Regions from separate parts of the Eubacterium sp. AF34-35BH genome, predicted to be linked through region 1. Evidence: a T-box and tRNA genes for the amino acid it is inferred to sense, from the RefSeq annotation. Region 1 holds a T-box; the other holds one or more tRNA genes.
The links. A T-box is a leader RNA that pairs with one kind of tRNA and senses whether it is charged. The one in region 1 lies ahead of metG (methionine--tRNA ligase), so its partner is inferred to be a tRNA-Met.
Positions count from the first base shown of each region.

Region 2: it has a tRNA-Met gene. The T-box ahead of metG (methionine--tRNA ligase) is inferred to sense a tRNA for this amino acid. The anticodon was not compared.

Region 1 covers NZ_QUDZ01000001.1:67,430-77,602, forward strand. Annotated here, with positions in the region: gene DWZ69_RS00375 (SrtB-anchored collagen-binding adhesin) at 1-1,154, opposite strand, end outside; T-box leader at 1,661-1,935, shown strand; gene metG (methionine--tRNA ligase) at 2,021-4,003, shown strand; gene DWZ69_RS00390 (TatD family hydrolase) at 4,078-4,854, shown strand; gene rsmA (16S rRNA (adenine(1518)-N(6)/adenine(1519)-N(6))-dimethyltransferase RsmA) at 4,934-5,809, shown strand; gene DWZ69_RS00400 (N-acetylmuramoyl-L-alanine amidase) at 6,130-6,828, shown strand; gene DWZ69_RS00405 (L-threonylcarbamoyladenylate synthase) at 6,925-7,992, shown strand; gene DWZ69_RS00410 (low molecular weight phosphotyrosine protein phosphatase) at 8,008-8,460, shown strand; gene upp (uracil phosphoribosyltransferase) at 8,480-9,109, shown strand; gene DWZ69_RS00420 (dCMP deaminase family protein) at 9,215-9,703, shown strand; gene DWZ69_RS00425 (hypothetical protein) at 9,863-10,173, shown strand, end outside.
Region 2 covers NZ_QUDZ01000003.1:457-10,629, forward strand. Annotated here, with positions in the region: gene ilvN (acetolactate synthase small subunit) at 1-205, opposite strand, end outside; tRNA gene DWZ69_RS03670 (tRNA-Thr) at 511-583, shown strand; gene rlmB (23S rRNA (guanosine(2251)-2'-O)-methyltransferase RlmB) at 690-1,430, opposite strand; gene DWZ69_RS03680 (ribonuclease III domain-containing protein) at 1,433-1,876, opposite strand; gene cysS (cysteine--tRNA ligase) at 1,906-3,318, opposite strand; gene cysE (serine O-acetyltransferase) at 3,338-3,961, opposite strand; gene DWZ69_RS03695 (GNAT family N-acetyltransferase) at 4,101-5,111, opposite strand; gene DWZ69_RS03700 (phosphatidylglycerol lysyltransferase domain-containing protein) at 5,123-6,034, opposite strand; gene ispF (2-C-methyl-D-erythritol 2,4-cyclodiphosphate synthase) at 6,045-6,530, opposite strand; tRNA gene DWZ69_RS03710 (tRNA-Met) at 6,699-6,772, opposite strand; tRNA gene DWZ69_RS03715 (tRNA-Val) at 6,828-6,900, opposite strand; gene DWZ69_RS03720 (leucine-rich repeat domain-containing protein) at 7,165-8,055, opposite strand; gene DWZ69_RS03725 (Tex family protein) at 8,489-10,173, opposite strand, start outside.

The DNA of each region.
Region 1 (10,173 bases):
TCCTGCATATAGAAACTGTCGCCAGATACCTTGTATGCGTCCGCTAATTTTGTAACATAGTGGATTGTACCGTCGCTGTCTGTTTCGGCGATTGTCTTTGTAACCCATGTTCTTGTAGCTTCGGCAGGGAGATTGTCTTTATTGTAGAAGCCAGTATAATACTTCCATGTAAATTCCGCACCTGCTAAAGAAGCGTTCCCCTGCGGATTGTCTTTCTGTGTTTCCATATCAATCTTGAAGAGTTCAATCAAAGTGTCTGTTACCTTTGGTGTATCTGATACGTTCAAGGTCGCTGTCTTTCCAGCTTCAACCTTTAAGGAATATATATTTGTATCAACCTTATATCCTGCTGGTGCGGATAATTCCTTGATATAGACTGTGTCAGCCGTTACCTCTACGACATCTGTATTTCCGTTTTCATCAGTCGTAAGGGTGGCAAGCTGTTTCGTGCAGTCCTTATCAGCAAAGACACCGTATGTCGCACCAGCGATAGAGTAATTCCCGTTACCGTCTGTAATGCTGGTATTACTGGAAGTCTTTTGAAGTTTCGCATTTCCAACATTGAGTTTCGCCCAGAATTGTCCCAATTCCTGCCCCTCGCCAGAGTAGATATAACCGCCACATTCATAGCGTCCTTTATTCTCTTTGACAAAGGCTTTTGCACCAGCGAAAACTTCGTCCTGCGTTGCCTTTGGAATTTCATCATAAGAAGCTCGCACGTTATCGCATTGCCAGCCAAGATGTACGCTTAATCTCTGCCAGACAACAAGCTGTCTTAAAAGGTAGGCGTGGTTTTTGCTTATTCCGTTGTGGCTGTCTGTGTACTGTTTTACATATTCGATAGATAAGGCAACGTCGCTTATCTGGTCGGCACTCATACGGGTGCTTGCGTCAGCTCTGGTCTTGTAGCCATTCTTAAAGTCTGTGTTAATGTCGATACAGTAAGCGTCCTCGCCCTCAACGGTCAAATGTCCCTCATTAAAGGTAGAACCAATCGAACCGTCATTCATTACTTTTTCAACGATACCGACACGCTCTTTTGACTCCGTCCAGTATTGCTTACTTTCTGCATGAACGGGTGTAGTCGGCAAAGCAGTAACGACAGTTGCAAGAGCTAAGAAGCCCGTACACAATCGTTTTAACATCTTTTTCATAAATCTAATGCTCCTTTCATTTTTGGTAATAAAATAACCGTCCATAATGAACGGCTGAAAATAGAAAAGGAACGTCATTTTAGGCGTTCCATAGTCTATGAGTTATTCAATTTTTCTTGTTTCAATACTGATGTGCTGTACCATATCTTTGCATATCTAGGAAAACTTGCGTATCAAGGCTCATTCAATGGTAGTAAATAAGTAGTAAATTGATGTGTTTGTTTCCTTGAAAATGCTGATAGATACTGTGTTTTAGCGGATAATCAGATTTTTATTGTGTTTTTCAATTAAAAAACGGCAATGTGTATATCAAAAAAGCAGGTGTATCTGTTAGCGAGGAAGGTGAATATATTTCTGATTTGGATAAATAGGTTCGTTTAATACAAACATGAAGATATAATAAAATTTATACAGGAAAGATTGGTATAAATTCAGCTAAAATTCCACGATTTTACTAAATACATAATTGACAAACTACCTATAAAATAATAGAATTAGTGGGTATGACAAACGCGTTGAAAGGAAGAGTAGACTCTAACAAAGCTAACAGAGAGTTCTGGTTGGTGAAAAGGAACAGTGGAGTGAAAGTTGAAGATGGCCCTGGAGCGGTGAAGGTGAGTATAGTATATGAGCCGTCAACGGTTACACCCGTTATAGTGTTAATGAGGTCTGAAAGTTTAACATATTTCATTGAAGATATTTTGATGATTGATTATGAATAGATAATGAAATTTCAGATAAAGTAAAGTGGTACCACGAAGTCAACCCTCTCGTCTTTACAAGAAGACGGGAGGGATTTTTTTCATATAAAAGGAAATTCTATTAGATAAATTTCACAGTTAGACTGTAGAGAGTGTAGAAATGAAATGGGATTTCAGAAAAATAGTAGAAGGAGAAGTAAAATGAGCAAAACATATTATTTAACAACAGCAATTGCTTACACATCAGGTAAGCCACATATTGGAAATACTTATGAAGCAATTTTGGCAGACAGTATTGTACGTTTTAAAAGACAGCAGGGATATGACGTAAGATTCCAGACAGGAACAGATGAACATGGACAGAAAATCGAAATAAAGGCAGCAGAAGCAGGAGTAACACCAAAGGAATTTGTTGACAAAACAGCAGGTGTTATTAAAGAAATCTGGGATCAGATGAACACATCATACGACAGATTTATTAGAACAACTGATCCTGACCATGAAAAACAGGTTCAGAAGATTTTTAAGAAATTATATGACCAGGGTGATATTTACAAGGGTTACTATGAAGGTATGTACTGTACACCTTGTGAATCATTTTTTACAGAATCACAGTTAGTTGATGGAAAATGTCCTGATTGTGGTAGAGAAGTAACTCCGGCAAAGGAAGAGGCTTACTTCTTTAGAATGAGCAAATATGCAGACAGATTAATTGAACACATTAACACACATCCTGAATTTATACAGCCTGAATCAAGAAAGAATGAAATGATGAACAACTTCCTTCTTCCGGGACTTCAGGATTTATGCGTTTCAAGAACATCATTCAAATGGGGAATTCCTGTAGACTTTGATCCTGACCACGTAGTTTATGTATGGATTGACGCATTATCAAACTATATTACAGGATTAGGATTTGACCTTGATGGAAACAGTGATCCAATGTTTGAAAAATATTGGCCTGCAGACCTTCATTTAATTGGAAAAGATATTTTAAGATTCCATACAATTTATTGGCCAATTATGCTTATGGCACTTGATCTTCCACTTCCAAAGCAGGTATTTGGACATCCTTGGTTATTACAGGGTGATGGTAAGATGAGTAAGTCAAAGGGTAATGTGATTTATGCTGATGATTTAGCAAGTATTTTTGGCGTAGATGCAGTTAGATACTTTGTACTTCATGAAATGCCATTTGAAAATGATGGAACTATTACATGGGATTTAATGGTTGAGAGAATGAACTCAGACCTTGCAAATACATTAGGAAACCTTGTAAACAGAACAATTTCAATGTCAAATAAATATTTTGGTGGCGTTGTTGAAAACAAGGGTGTAGAAGGTGACGTTGATGTAGACTTTAAGAAAGTTGTATTAGAAGCGCCTGTTAAAGCAGCAGAAAAAATGGATAAATTACGTGTTGCAGATGCAATTACAGAAATTTTTGCATTATTTAAGAGAAGCAACAAATATATTGATGAAACAATGCCTTGGGCTTTGGCAAAGGACGAAGCACAGCAGGACAGACTTGCAACAGTTCTTTACAATTTAATTGAAGCAATTAATATTGGTGCAAGCTTACTTGAGCCATTTATGCCTGAAACATCAGCAAAGATTTTGGCACAGATTAACGGTGCACCAAGAGCTTTTGATGATATGACTGAATTTGGTAAATACCAGTCAGGAAACAAGGTTGTAGAAAAGCCTGAAATTCTTTTTGCCAGAATGGACCAGAAGGAAGTAATGGAAAAAGTTAAGGAAATCGAGGAAGCACAGAAGGCAGAAGTTCAGGGAGAAAAATATCCTGAAGTTGAAAAGAAGCCTGAAATTACAATTGATGACTTTGACAAAATCCAGATTCAGGTTGGTGAAGTTATTAAGTGCGAGCCTGTTAAGAAGGCAAAGAAACTTTTAGTTTCACAGATTAAGATTGGCGCAGAAACAAGACAGATTGTTTCCGGTATTGCAAAATACTATAAGCCTGAAGAAATGGTTGGAAAGAAAGTGGCTGTTATTACTAACTTAAAACCATGTAAACTTTGTGGTGTTGAATCACAGGGTATGATTCTTGCAGCAGGAGATGATGAAGGAAATCTTTCTGTTGTAACAGTTGATAAGGATATTGTAGCAGGAAGTGAAATCTGCTAAAGTTATATGTAGGTTCGGGGCTTTGTCCCTGAACCCATTAAAGCAATAGTGCTTTAGCATCAGGAGGAAATAAAATGATTTTTGATACACATGCTCACTATGATGACGAGGCTTTTGATGACGACAGAGAGCAACTTTTAGAGAGAATGAGAAACAGAGGAGTTGAGTATATTGTTAATGTTGGAGCTTCAATGGCATCATGTAAAAGCACAATAGGTTTAATTAGAAGATTTCCATATGTATACGGAGCGTTGGGAGTACATCCTGACGAAGTGGCTGAGCTAACTGACGATGATTATAATTGGTTAGCTAAGAGCGTGTATAAACCGAAGATTGTAGCTGTTGGTGAAATTGGATTGGATTATCATTGGAATGACAATAGGGAGCAGCAGATTGCAGCTTTTGAAAGACAGATGGACATTGCAAGAAAAGCAGAACTTCCAATTATTATTCACAGTAGAGATGCTGCAAAAGATACATATGATGTAATGAAGTCAAATAAGGCAGATGAAATTGGCGGAGTTATTCATTGTTTCTCATATACTAAAGAAATGGCAAAGCAGTTTTTAGATATGGGATTTTATCTTGGAATTGGCGGCGTTGTTACTTTTAATAATGCAAAAAAACTTCAGGAAGTTGTGGAGTATATGCCTATGGACAGAATGGTTATAGAAACAGATTGTCCATATCTTGCACCTGTTCCAAACAGAGGTAAGAGAAATGATTCCTTTAATCTCCCTTATGTTGTAAGTAAAATTGCTGAAATTAAAGGTATAAGTTCCGACGAGGTAATTGATATAACAAGCGAAAATGCAAAGAAGTTATACGGAATTGTACAAAATCAAATATAAATTTGATTAGTGAATTAAAGCAAATTAAAGTTTTAAATTAATTTTATATTAATTATAGAAGTAATTAGTGAGGTATTATATGGCATATTTAGGTTCGCCTAGTGCAACTAAAGAAATTATTAATAAATACAGTTTTGCTTTTCAAAAAAAATTTGGACAAAACTTTTTAATTGATTCTAATATATTAGAGAGCATTGTAAGTGCGGCTGATATTACAAAGGATGATTTCGTCCTTGAAATTGGACCTGGAATAGGAACAATGACACAGTATTTATGTGAGGCAGCGCGTCAGGTAGTGGCTGTTGAAATTGATAAAATGCTTATTCCAATTTTAAAAGATACATTGTCTGAATATGATAATGTAGAAGTGATTAATCAGGATGTTTTAAAACTGGATATTAAAGCTCTTGCACAGGAAAAGAACAATGGAAAGCCAATTAAGGTTGTAGCTAATTTGCCATATTATATTACAACACCAATTATTATGGGCTTGTTTGAAAGCAAGGTTCCTATTGAAAGTATTACCATTATGGTACAAAAGGAAGTTGCCGACAGAATGCAGACAGGTCCCGGTTCAAAAGATTATGGTGCTTTATCTCTTGCGGTTCAGTATTACGCAGATGCTAAGGTGCAGTTAAATGTATCAGCGTCATGTTTTATGCCAAGACCTAATGTGGATTCTGCAGTAATCAAATTAACTGCTCATGAAAAGCCAGTGGTTGATGTTGACGAAACATTAATGTTTAAAGTAATTAGAGCAAGCTTCAATCAGAGAAGAAAAACGTTAGTAAATGGTTTGAAAAATTCTTCCGAATTGGACTACACAAAGGAAGAAATAGTTCAGGCAATTAAAGCAATTGGCAAAGAAGAAAACATCCGCGGAGAAAAGTTGACTTTAGAAGAATTTGCTGCATTAAGTAATAGCTTGAAGGTGGTAAGAAAGATGAATCAATGATGCATTGAAAACTACTTCACGTCCAGATGTTAGTAATGATTTGTTTAATGAGGTTGAGACGGAACTGTTAGAGGATGGTTTTAAACCAATTGATGTGCCGGAAAACGATTTAAAATTATTAAATTCGTTAATAAATTAATCGATAATATAAAAAAAATTTTAACGGAGTTGTATTGTGATATCAGTATAGCTTCTTTTTTTATACAATAAGTGTAACACGAATTTTTGATGTTTCAAAAACATATAATTTACAAAAATAGGAACTGCTCTATTGGTAAAACATGATATCAGTAAAAAGTTATAAAAAAATGGAAATTTTCATGGCGATTATTCTGCTTGTTTCCGTAACTGCAATTGCCTGTAACATGGAAAAAGTAGTGAAAGAGCCGACAAAAGAAAAAGGCGAAGTAGTAACCACAAAAAAATTTAATGGAAAAACTGTTGTAATTGATCCGGGGCATGGTGGAGATGATCCGGGAAAAATTGGTGTAAATAAAGAGAAAGAAAAAGATGTGAATTTGGCTATTAGTAAGAAACTTTTTCAGGTACTAAATGAACAGGGGTATAAGGTTGTACTAACCAGAAGCGAAGATGTTGTTTTGGGGGATGGAGATAAGTTTTCTAAAATAAGCGATTTAAATAAACGCTGTGAAATAATAAACAACGCCTATGAAGAAAATAATAAATGTATTATGGTTAGTATTCACCAAAACAGCTTTACGCAGACTTCAGTTCATGGAGCACAAAGTTTTTATTTTCAAAGGTCAGAGCAAAGCAAGCTGCTAGGTGAAACTTTGCAGAAAATCCTAAATGAAAAGGTAAATGATAAAGAAAAAAAGGCAAAGCCAAATGACAGTTACTATATTTTAATAAATTCAAAATGTCCGGGAATAATTGTAGAGTGTGGTTTTTTAAGCAATAGCGATGAGGCAACAAAATTGACAAATGAAACATATCAAAAAGAGCTGGCAGAAATCTTGAGTGAAGGTATTTCTACATACTTTAATATGCAGCGATAAATGGCGATTCCTGGTGAAAAGATAAAGGCGTCTAACGTTGTATTTTAGATGTAATTATGATAAAATAAAACGGATATAGGTCAGGTGAGGCGAGAAATGAACACGAAGATAATTAACATTGATAAAGACAATATAGATGGGGAAGCATTAAAGGAAGCAGGGCAGATTATTCGAGATGGAGGCCTTGTTGCATTTCCAACAGAAACGGTTTATGGATTGGGTGCAAATGCACTTGACGCCCAGGCAGCTATGAAGGTTTATGCTGCGAAAGGACGCCCATCAGACAACCCATTAATTGCACATATTTGTGACATAGAAATGCTGAAACCATTGGTAAAGAAAATACCACCGGTGGCAGAAAAATTAATGGATGCTTTTTGGCCGGGACCACTTACTTTAATTTTTGAGAAAAGCGATATTGTTCCAAAAGGAACAACAGGTGGCTTGGATACTGTGGCTATCAGATTTCCAAATCATCCTATTGCAAGCAGATTAATTAAAGAAGCCGGAACAAGCATTGCGGCACCAAGTGCCAACTTATCAGGTAAGCCAAGTCCAACACTTGGTGAGCATGTAATCGATGATTTGGACGGTCGCATTGATATGATTATTGATGGTGGCATGGTAGGAATGGGATTGGAGTCTACAATTATAGATGTAACAGTAGATCCACCTCTTGTTTTACGACCAGGATTTATAACATACGAAATGGCAAAGAAGGTTGTTAGCAACCTTGAGATAGATCAGGCCATTTTGAAGAAACCGGTAGAAGGTTTGAAACCAAAAGCTCCGGGTATGAAATACAGACATTATGCACCGGCAGCAGATTTTCGTATTTTTAAAGGTGATGCGAATAAAGTTGCTCAGCACATAATTGATTCAGCTAATGCAAAAGCTGAAGAAGGAAAGAAGACAGGAATAATAACAGCTAACCAGCATTTAGGATTGTACCAGGGAAAAATAAATGAGAACATTAAGGTAGTATCTCTGGGCGATTTGGACAAGCCGGAAACAATAGCAAACATGTTGTTTAAAGCGCTTCGCGATTTTGACAAAGAGGGAACTGAATTCATTTTTGGGGAAGCTTTTTCAGAGGACAACATTGGATGGGCTATTATGAACAGGCTTACAAAGGCAGCTGGTTATAACATAATGGATGTGTAGCAGTTCGGAGGAAAAATGTTAGAATATTCAAAAGTAATATTTGTAACTGATACAGACACTTCGTTAGGACCATTGGCGGCAGCTCTACTTAAGCATTATTTACCACAGGAGAGAGCTACTATTGAGTCTAAGGGACTAGCAGTGTTATTTCCGGAACCTATGAACCCAAAGACCGTTGCCATTGCAGCGTCAAAGGGGATTGAAATTGACAGAAGTTCAGTTCAATTAACAGGTGAAGATTTTGGAAAAGATGTATTGGTACTTGTATTAGACGAAACAAAGAAGCAGGGTATTTATGATGACTTTGCTGAAGCAGTGAATGTCTATACACTTAAAGAGTATATTAATGAGCAAGGAAGTATAACTAACCCGGATGGTGGGGAACTTGCTGATTATGCGAAACTTTATGATACGGTTGATGAAGTGATTATAAAGTTAGCGAATAAGTTAAAACATAATAAGATATAATATGTACGGAGGAAGAAACATGGCAAAGATAATGATAATGGATCATCCATTGATTCAGCACAAGATTGGAATTATCAGACAGACAACTACAGGAACAAAGGATTTCAGACAGTTAATAAGCGAAATTGCAATGCTTATTACTTATGAAGCAACAAGAGATTTAGAGCTTGAAGATGTAGAAATTGAAACACCTATTTGTAAAACAACAATTAAGCAGTTAGGTGGAAAGAAACTTGCAATCGTTCCAATTCTTAGAGCTGGTTTAGGTATGGTTGATGGTATGCTTGCACTTATTCCATCAGCAAAGGTTGGACATATTGGTCTTTACAGAGATCCAGTAACAGCAGAACCTCACGAGTATTATTGCAAGCTTCCTGAAGATTGCGATAAGAGAGAAGTTTTTGTGGTAGATCCAATGCTTGCAACAGGTGGTTCAGCTATTGCAGCAATCCAGATGTTAAAGGATAAGGGCGTTAAGAACATTAGACTTATGTGCATTATTGCAGCACCTGAAGGAATTGAAGCTTTTGAAAAGGCTCATCCGGACGTAGATGTTTACATTGGTGCAAAAGACGAAAAATTAAACGAACACAAATATATTGTTCCAGGTCTTGGCGATGCAGGAGACAGAATTTTCGGAACAAAATAGTAACTAGAAATGAAGAAAGACTTTTCTTAAGGAGAAGGATTTCTTCATTTTTAATATAAGAAGGATTTTAAATATGAGGGCAAAACATGATTGGAGGACGAGACAATGAGTAACAAAAGAAAAGACTATATTTCATGGAACGAATATTTTATGGGCGTGGCATCGTTAGCTGCGTTGCGCTCAAAGGATCCAAATACTCAGGTGGGAGCCTGTATTGTAAGTGAAGATAACAAGATTTTGTCAATGGGATATAACGGACTTCCAATTGGCTGTAGTGACGATGAATTTCCTTGGAATAGGGAAAGTGACGATCCTTATGACAACAAATATTTTTATACAACTCATAGCGAACTAAATGCAATATTAAATTATCGCGGCGGTAGTTTAGAAGGGGCAAAAATATATGTAACTTTATTCCCTTGCAATGAATGTGCCAAGGCGATTATTCAATGTGGCATAAAGGAAGTTATTTACGGAGACGACAAATATGGTGACACTTCATCTGTGAAAGCTTCTAAAAGAATGATGGAAGCAGCGGGAGTTAAATACACATCATATGAAAAGTCAGGAAAGGAAATAAAAATAAAGTTGTAGAAGTTTTATATTTTATGCGGTAAACCTGTAACTAGGGTGCGGTATAAATTATAATTTAGTTGATTTATAATTGTAAAAATAAAAGTAAAAGGTATATATTTGTAGTAACAAATAATTGAAATCTGAATAGTATAAAATGATAAACTATTAGGATTGATTATGGACTATAAATATATACCTTTTTACGTTCAGGGAAATGCAATAAATGGATTTTATTATGGACAATGGAATCAAATGTCAGACAGAGATATTGATTATGTTAAGGAAATGTACCCGATAGCTTTTATGACAATTCAGGATTGGGTCGAAAGAGAGTGTGACAAACAGGAGTTTGCAGGAAGTCTAATGTTTGATGAATATCCCGATAAATTAGGTGTTTTGCAAATGGTAAACAACATATTCAGGCGGGTTAAGGAAGAGGAAGAACAGTGTGGCGACGGAGAAAACTGTATTAAATATCCGGATGATCA
Region 2 (10,173 bases), on a different contig from region 1:
CTAATTTAGTAATCTGCTTTATAATCTGTTCAAGAATGTCATCATCACCTGTTACAACTATTGTCATTCTTGAATAAAGTGGATTCTCAGTTTCACCAACAGTTAAGCTGTCAATGTTGTATCCTCTTCTGCTAAATAAGCCTGCTATTCTGTTCAATACACCTGATGTATTGTCAACTAATACTGATAAAACTTTCTTGTTCATAATGTATTCCCCTTTTCTCAGTTTCTATCAATTAATACTATCACATATAACATTTTTGTCAATGAAACGTATTTATCATTCCTTGTAAATTTTATCAAAAATTTATCCTATTTACAATATATGAATATAACATTTTTTCTTGATCTTTTTTAATATATTTTATATCTGTTTTATACAGCAAGAAATTTATCCACATTTTCTTATTCCCCCAAAGTGCTCCATTAGGGACGCACACTTGTGCAAAAAGAAAATTATTCTGTTGACTAAAAAATATAAATTTTATATACTAATATTTGTTGCAGCAAGCTGCCTTGGCTCAGTCGGTAGAGCGTCGCCTTGGTAAGGCGGAGGTCGGGGGTTCAAGTCCCCTAGGCAGCTTTATAGCTAAAAAGAGTGCATTAAAACTTAATGCACTCTTTTTGATTTCAGTTATTTATCATTTATACAAGCTACTTTCATAATCATTTGAAAGTAGCTTGTATTTTTATTTCATTCTCTGTCTTACGATTTCATACGCCAAAACTCCTGTTGCCACAGAAGCATTTAATGAATCAATATCTCCGAACATGGGAATTGATGCAATAAAGTCGCATTTTTCTTTTACAAGTCTGCTAACACCTTTTCCTTCGTTTCCAACAACCAAACCTATAGGTCCTTTAAGGTCTAAATCGTACATTGTTGTGCCACCCATATCTGCACACACAAACCATAAACCTTTATCTTTTAACTCTTCTATTGTTTTTGAGATGTTTGTAACCTTGGCAACCGGTGTGTAGCTAACTGCTCCGGCTGATGCTTTAACTGCAGTTGCCGTAAGTCCTGCTGCTCTGTGTTTTGGAATAATTATACCATGGGCACCTGCTAAATTTGCTGTACGGATAATTGCCCCTAAATTATGTGGATCTTCAATATCATCTAAAATAACAACAAATGGTGGTTCCCCTTTATCTTCTGCCTTTTTCAAAATATCATCAACTGTTGCATATTCAAAAGCTGCAATATATGCAATAACTCCCTGATGCTTTCCTGTTTCTGACATTTGATCAAGTCTTTCTTTTTTTACATAATTAATTATCGTATCGTGTTTTTTTGCTTCACGTAAAACAGTGTTCATTGAACCTTCTTTGCAATGTTCCAACACAAACAACTTATCTACTGTTTTCCCGGCTCTGAAAGCTTCAATTACGGCATTTCGTCCCTCTATTACAAATTCCTCGTATCTCAAAATTAACCTCTCTTATTTTCTTCGTTATTCTTAAATCTGCTAACAGCCATTTTTATAAGTTCCATCATTCTGTCTGACTGCTTTGTTAAATATAACCATCCCATTAGTGCCTCAAAACCTGTTGCAACTCTGTAATCAGACATTGATGCATTCTTGGCTCTTGTAATTGCCTTGGCATTTCTTCCACGTTTGTAGATTTTCACTTCTTCTTCTGTTAAATCATCCATAATTAAATGAATCATTTCTGCCTGTGTTTGGGCTTTGACCAGATTAGAAGCCGCCTTATGAATTTTGTTTACCTGACGGTTTGCCTCGTCAACAATTACTGTTCTAATGATGATTTCATATATTCCATCACCTATATAAGCCAAAGTCAAAGGAGAATAATCAGTAATTGTTATCTCCTCTAACTCCATTTTGTTTTTTATTATCTCGAATAAATCCATGTTTTGAATTATCTCCATTTTCGCTAAACTTACTTTTCAATATGGTAAGTTGTTCCTTCACGTGTATCCTTTAAAATAATTCCCTTAGAAGCTAACTCATCTCTAATTGAGTCTGCTATAGCAAAATCTTTGTTTTTCTTTGCTTCTGCACGCTTAGCAATCATTTCATTAATGTATGTTTCTAATTCGCTGTCAATATTTTCTTCTTTCTTTTCTTCAATAGCACCCTTTGTAAGGTCTAATGAAAGAACTTTGTCAAAATCATTTATAATAGCTAATTTTGTTGCCTCATTAGTATCTTCTTTTAATACATCATATACTAATGTAATACCTGAAGCTGTATTTAAATCATTTCCAACAACATCAATGAACTTTTCTTTGTATTCCTTTACTAATTCCTGATTTATTTCGCCATCATTTGTAAGCTTGCCAATACGGTTTCTTAACTTCTTATAGCCGGCAGCTACAGAATCAAGTACCTGGTAACTAAACTGAAGTGGTTTTCTGTAATGAGACTGTAAACAGAACATTCTGTACACAACCGGATCATAACCTTTACTTTCTAATAATGAAACTGTAAGGAAATCTCCCTTTGACTTACTCATCTTACCACTCTTATCATTTAAATGATGTACATGGAACCAGTAATTGCACCATTTATGACCTAAAAATGACTCACTCTGTGCAATTTCGTTTGTATGATGTGGGAAAATATTATCAATTCCACCACAATGTAAATCTAAATGTTCTCCTAAATGTTTAATACTAATGCAAGAACATTCAATATGCCATCCAGGGTAACCAACACCCCAAGGACTATCCCATTTTAACTCTTGATTATCAAACTTTGATTTTGTAAACCATAATACAAAGTCTGTTTTATTTTTCTTGTTTTCGTCTTCATCTACATCATCTCTTACACCAACCATAAGTTCATCTTCATCATGACTTGTTAATGTGTAGTATTCTTTAAGCTTTGATGTATCAAAATATACATTACCACCTGCTACATACGCATAATCTTTTTCAAGAAGAACCTTAATCATATTAATAAATTCATCAATACAATTTGTTGCAGGTTCAACTACGTCAGGAGTTTTAATATTTAATTTTTTACAATCTGAGAAAAATGCATCTGTATAGAATTTGGCAATTTCCATAACTGTCTTATGTTCTCTTTTTGCACCCTTTAACATTTTATCTTCGCCGGTATCAGCATCACTTGATAAATGGCCAACGTCAGTAATATTCATAACTCTCTTTACGTTGTAACCTTCATAACGCAACTCTTTTTCAAGTACATCTTCCATAATATAGCTACGAAGATTTCCAATATGCGCATAATGATAAACTGTAGGTCCACATGTATACATGCCAACCTGTTCTTCTGATATAGGTTTAAAAACTTCTTTTTTCTTTGTTAAAGTGTTGTAAATTTTCATATTATCTCCTTTATGTAGACTATTTGTTTTTTAACTTTTCTATTTCATCGTTTAATCTCTTTAATTCATTTTGTACAGGATGTGGAATGTGTACCTGATCTAAATCATTGTGCTGAACCGGAACATTATCCTGTTTTACCACAATACCCGGAACACCTACAACTGTACAGTTTGGTGGTACTTCCTCTAATACAACAGAGCCTGCTGCAACTTTTGAGTTGTCACCTATTGTAAAGGAACCAAGTACTTTTGCTCCTGCTCCAATCATAACGTTATTGCCTATAGTAGGATGACGTTTACCTTTTTCTTTGCCGGTACCTCCAAGGGTAACTCCCTGATACAAAGTAACATTTTCTCCAATTATAGCTGTTTCACCTATAACCACACCATGACCATGATCAATAAATAGTCCTTTACCAATCTGTGCTGCAGGATGAATTTCTATACCTGTCTTTCTGGCTGTTCTTTGTGATATGCGTCTTGCTCTAAAAACTTTTCCTTTTAAATATAGCTTATGAGCTTTTCTATAATTATAAATTGCCCAAAAACTTGGATATAATATTGCCTCAATATCTTTTTTTATTGCAGGATCTCTATCCTTTATTACTTCTACTTCTTCTTTGTAAAATTTAAAAAATCCCATTTTAATCTCCAAACTAAATTCGTCTAATTACTATATATGCATTATATTTTTAATTTAATATCTTATCAGTCAAATACTTAATTAATTATGACACTACAATTCTTTATAATACCACAATTTCTAAAGTATACCACTTTTCTTAAACATAATCGTTTATGAAAAAGCTGTCTTTTTTACAAACCGTTGGAAAATTTGGTATTTCTTTATAGCCAAATATGTGTGCTGTAAGTTCCCCAATACTAACATCAAAATCTACGTCTTCCTGATTTTCGATTTTGTCTAATTTGACACTTCCATGATGGAAATTCATCTTAAAGCATCCATTATTTTCCTTTAAAATCGGATCTGTAATCCTTATTGTTCTTTCTTTAAAATCCTTAAAAGATAACAACCTCAATGTTTTTCTAATATTAATAAGTCTTGCCATTGCGTATGGTTTTCTAACATCACTTTGCCAACTAAGAGTCTGCAAACTGCTGTCTAACACTTCTTCTAATATTTCACCATCTATAAATATTCTGTACCCAACAATTACTTTCTTTTGGATAAACAACTCTATTTCGCCATTTTCAACTTCAACTAACTCAAGCATTTGCTTAAAATAGTCTAAATCTTTTGATAAAGCAATGCGATGGTTACTATCCATTGCCTGCTGTGCAAAAATTGATAACTTTACTAAATCTGACTTTTCGGCTTTTCTTCTAATAACAGAATGGCTTGGCTTTCTTCTATGCTCTTTCTCTATCATTTCCCGCTTGTCCATAACAAATTCGAAACCGAATTTTCTATATATTTCTGCATTTTCAGGACTTGATGGAATTAAATATGTAAAAACATCCATATTTAAAAACATACTTGAAATAACGTCCTGAAATATTTCTTTTATATATCCTTTTTTTCTATATTTTTCCCATGTAGCAACTGCATAAATGTAAGTTACATTTGTTTTCAGGTTTCCTACAACTGCATCTTTTGGAATCAAATGAATAGCAGATACAATTTCGCCATCCTTTTCATTAACCACTACTTCATTTTCACGAATTCGTTTGTCAAAGTAGTAATCAACAAACTCTTTTGTATCTTCTTCAAAACAATGCTCATACAAATCTCTTATTTTTGTTTTTTCATTATTCTCAAGTAATCTTACCATAACCACTCTCTCTACTTCTGAATTATTGTGTATTTCTCTACCATATAAATAGGATTATATGATAATTTGGATTTTCTAAGGCCCTCAATTCCCATGTCATCTTCTCTGTTTTCTTTTCCTGCCAGTGGAAATGCTTCAATTAAAAACTGGCTACAAATATACTGATAAAGTCCTCTTATTTCCGGATTTGCCTTTTCTACCGGCAAATAAACCATATCTTCCTGTTCATAATAATTTCCTATGCAGAAAGACTCTAATTTGTCATCTACATACACACCGCCAATTTTGTAATCAAAAACTTCTTCATTATCCAAAATGTATTTGATTCCTTTTGCTTCACTGTCTATAAACTCATATTCTTCAGCATGACTTTTTGTTTCTTTCCATTTTTCCAAATATTCTAAAATTTCTTTTTCATTTTCTTTACCTAGAATCTTAAATGAGTATCGACCTTCATATTCTTTCTTAAAGGCATTTAGATGATTTTTCTTCTTGTGGTATTTTTTGCCACTGAAAGTTCTTAGTTTTTCAGCATCATATACATAATCGTAGTATGTTCTGTCAGGTATTACTATATATTCATCTTCCGGCAAATCTAAAGTTTCAAGAGCCTTCTTATCAACAAGGTACATTGTTAGTTTCTTCTTTAATACATTGTTGAAATAGTCCTGTGTTTCAAGGAAACATTCTTTCAAGTCTTCTTCCCTGCAACAAGGCACTGATGAATAGTATTGATTATCTTCACTCTTTGCCACCCACATTAATCCATGTTCATTTGTAAAATACCATGTAGGATAACAATTCTCCCAAAGGAACAAATCAAGTATATTACTGTCTGCCGTCTCCGGTCTTCTTAAATTGTAATATTCATTTATTTGGTTGTAGTCCTCTATTTTTATTTCGTGTAATTGATAATCTTTCATATTTTGCCTTCTATCTGTTATGTATATTCTCCTCTAACAATACAATAGCCTGTGATGAAATTCCAAGTCCTTCCCCTGTAAAACCTAACCCTTCTTCTGTTGTTGCTTTTATGCACACCTGATTCACATTAATATTTAATGCATCTGCCACGTTTTTTACCATTTGTTCCCTGAAAGGTGCAAGTTTTGGTTTCTGGCATATAATTGTTGCATCAATATTTCCTATTACATAATTATTTTCTTCTAATAATTTTCCTACATGCATCAATAATTTAATACTTGAAATATCCTTATATTGTGGATCAGTATCAGGGAAATGTTTTCCTATATCACCTAATGCTGCCGCACCAAGTAACCCGTCCATAATTGCATGAACAACAACATCCGCATCTGAATGTCCAAGAAGTCCGTACTCGTATGGAATCTCCACTCCGCCTAATATTAATTTTCTGTTTTCTACTAATTTATGGACATCATATCCCATCCCTATTCTCATAGTATTCTCCTATTAAATTATATTTTTCCGCAAAGATGTTTTTATTATACCACACTTTTTAATAAAATCATTATATTATGTACAAAAACGAAAAAAGTTATCTAATCCCTTAATTTTGGTAAAAAAAGAACCCTAAAACAAAAAATATATTTTAGGGCAATAAAAAAGTAGCGAGAGGGGGATTCGAACCCTCGACACCACGGGTATGAACCGTGTGCTCTAGCCAACTGAGCTATCTCGCCACAATGAATAACACGTAAGTGTTAATTATTAAATTGTCATTTGAAAACTTATAAATGGGACCTACAGGGCTCGAACCTGTGACCCCCTGCTTGTAAGGCAGATGCTCTCCCAGCTGAGCTAAGATCCCGTTGCTTTCAAACTGCTTTATTAATATATACTTTTGAGCGAAAATTGTCAAGCACTTTTTTTATTTTTTTTAACATTTTTTATTTTGGCCATTTTGCATATCTAAATTCCACTCTATTATTCCTTTGCTATAGAACCAAATCTCATAGACATATCTATAGCTTTTATGGCATAATAGAATCTCCAGAATAATTTTCCATTACATAAGAAAACATCGAAAATAAAGTTTTTTATAACCTTATCTTCGATGCCTTTTCTCTCCATTCTACAATTTTAATTTTGGACAACCTTTAAATGCATTCTTTTCAATTATTTTCACAGATTTTGGAATATTAATGATTGTTAAATTTTTACAACCATAAAATTGCTTGTCTATAATCTTTTCAGTTCCTTCAGCTAAGACAACCTTTTTTAATTTTTTGCAATTACGAAAACTAATATTATCTCTCTTCTGTGTTGTTTTAAACACTACAGTCTTGAGTTTTTTCATATTAGTAAACGCCTTCATGTCATCATAGCCACCATCGTAAGCATCACCTTTGATTATTAATTTCTCCAAATAGCAATTATCCTTAAACGCGTAACTTGCAATAACTTTTACTGTTTTGGGAACAGTAAATACTTTGTTTCCACTATATTTTCTTGGATAGCAAATTAACTCCGTCTTCTTACTGTTAAATAATGCTCCCTTGTACACTTTAAAAGATTTGTTGCCTTTTTCAACTTTTATTGATTTCAAACCTGACAATCCGGCAAAAGCATAATCACCTATATATTTGCATTTTTTAGGAATTTTAATGCTCTTTACTTTAGGACACTTTCTAAAAGCTCCTTTTTCTATTGTTGTTAAACCTTTTGAAAAAACTACTTCTTTCAGGTTCTTCAACGTATCAAAACTACCATCATAAATACTATCTACCTTATCTGATAAAACAATCTTTTTGATTTTCTTATTATTCTTAAAAGCACCGTTTATAATAGTTACTTTTTTAGGAACATATACTGTAGTATCTCTTCCCTTATATTCTGTCAGTATGTACTCCTGCCCACTCTTTTTAATAACAAAATCTGATGCTGCTTGAACTTTTGTATTACTACTTACACAAAACATAATTGCAGCAATTAAAAATAAATACTTTAATGTTCTTTTTTTCATAAACACTTCCTCCGCATATAATATTTTATTGGGGATTCGGGAAATTCTTTTCATACTTATTTTAGAAATTTAGAATTTTCTTGAAAATATAATTTAAGTCTTCCAACCCCTTCAACATGGAATATTGTACCATTTTTCATCCTTTATGTAAATTTTATCTTTTTAAACTCTATGTATTATTTCTATTTCACTTTTTGTAATCTGCAACATTCAGATAAAGTTACAATAGTTCCACTTAAAGAAAAAGTATCCCGTTCTCTTGCCATCGCCTGGGATAAGGATAAATTACTTACAGAGGATGAACAGAACTTTCTTGAATATACAAAAAAATGGTTTGACTCCTTATAGGAAGCAAACCATTTTTCTACTATAATCTTACATCAAACTGTAATCTTACATTAAGCAGCATCTTACATCAAACTGCAATCTTATATTATAATTTCATAGTAAGCTGAATACGCTTTCTTTGCTTATCAACACTTAATACTTTCACATTTATAACATCTCCAACAGATACCACATCTAATGGATGTTTTATAAACTTATCACTCATTTCTGAAATATGAACAAGACCGTCCTGATGAACACCAATATCAACAAAAACCCCAAAATCAATTACATTTCTTACAGTTCCTTTAAGTTCCATGCCTTCTTTTAAATCATCAAAATCTAAAACATCACTTTTAAGGATTGGCTTAGGCATTTCTTCTCTTGGATCTCTACCCGGCTTTTCCATTTCAGCAATCATGTCTTTTAAGGTTATTTCGTCCGTATCAATTTCTTCTGCCACAGCTTTAATGTCTTTTACATCTTTTGCAATTTTAACATTTCCTGATAGCAAATTCTCTGTTGTGTAACCAAATTTCTTTAAAAGCTTTTTAGCTGCTGTATAACTTTCAGGATGAACACTTGTATAATCCAAAGGTTCTTTTCCATTTCTGATTCTAAGGAAACCTGCACACTGTTCAAAAGCCTTTGGACCTAATTTAGCAACTTTTAATAGCTGCTTTCTTGTTGTAAACTGACCGTTTTCCTCTCTATATGCAACAATGTTTTTTGCAAGAGTTTTACTTATTCCTGAAACATATTCAAGAAGAGATGCTGAAGCTGTATTTAAATCAACGCCTACATTATTAACACAATCTTCCACAACATTTCCAAGTACATTTTCCAGTTTCTTTTGATTCATGTCATGCTGATATTGTCCTACGCCAATTGCCTTTGGTTCAATTTTTACAAGTTCTGCTAATGGATCCTGTAATCTTCTTGCCATTGAAGTTGCACTTCTTTGTCCCACATCAAAATTAGGAAATTCTTCTGTTGCCAGTTTGCTTGCAGAATAAACAGAAGCACCTGCTTCATTTACTATTACATACTCTAATTTTGTAGGGCATCTCTTAATTATTTCACATACAACTGCTTCTGATTCTCTTGAAGCTGTACCATTTCCCAATGATATAAGGCTAACATTGTATTTCTTAACAATATCTAAAACAATCTTAATTGACTCTTCAACCTTATTTTGTGGTGCTGTTGGAAAAATTACTTTGGTGTATAATACTTTGCCTGTCTCATCTACAATTGCCAGCTTACAGCCTGTTCTAAAAGCAGGATCCCAGCCTAATACTGTTTTTCCTGCAATTGGTGGTTGCATAAGAAGCTGTTTTAAGTTCTGGCCGAATACTGAAATTGCTCCGTCCTCTGCCTTTTCTGTTAAATAGTTTCTTATTTCTCTTTCAATGGCTGGCTTTATTAATCTTGTAAAACCATCTTCAATTGCTTCTTTTAAAACGTCTGAAAAAGGATTTTGGCCTACAATTATGGATTTTTCCAAAACTCTGATAATATTTTCATCAGGCATTTCTATTTTTACATTAAGTACCTTTTCTTTTTCACCACGATTAATTGCTAATATTCTATGACCTGGAATTTTATCAATAGCTTCACTATAGGCATAGTAATTTTCATAAGGTGTCTGTTCCTCTTCATTCTTTGCCTTAGATGTTATATTTCCATGCTTAATTACCGTATGTCTTATGGCATTTCTATATTCTGCGTTATCTGACACAGCTTCTGCAATAATGTCTTTTGCACCATTTATGGCATCTACTACTGTTT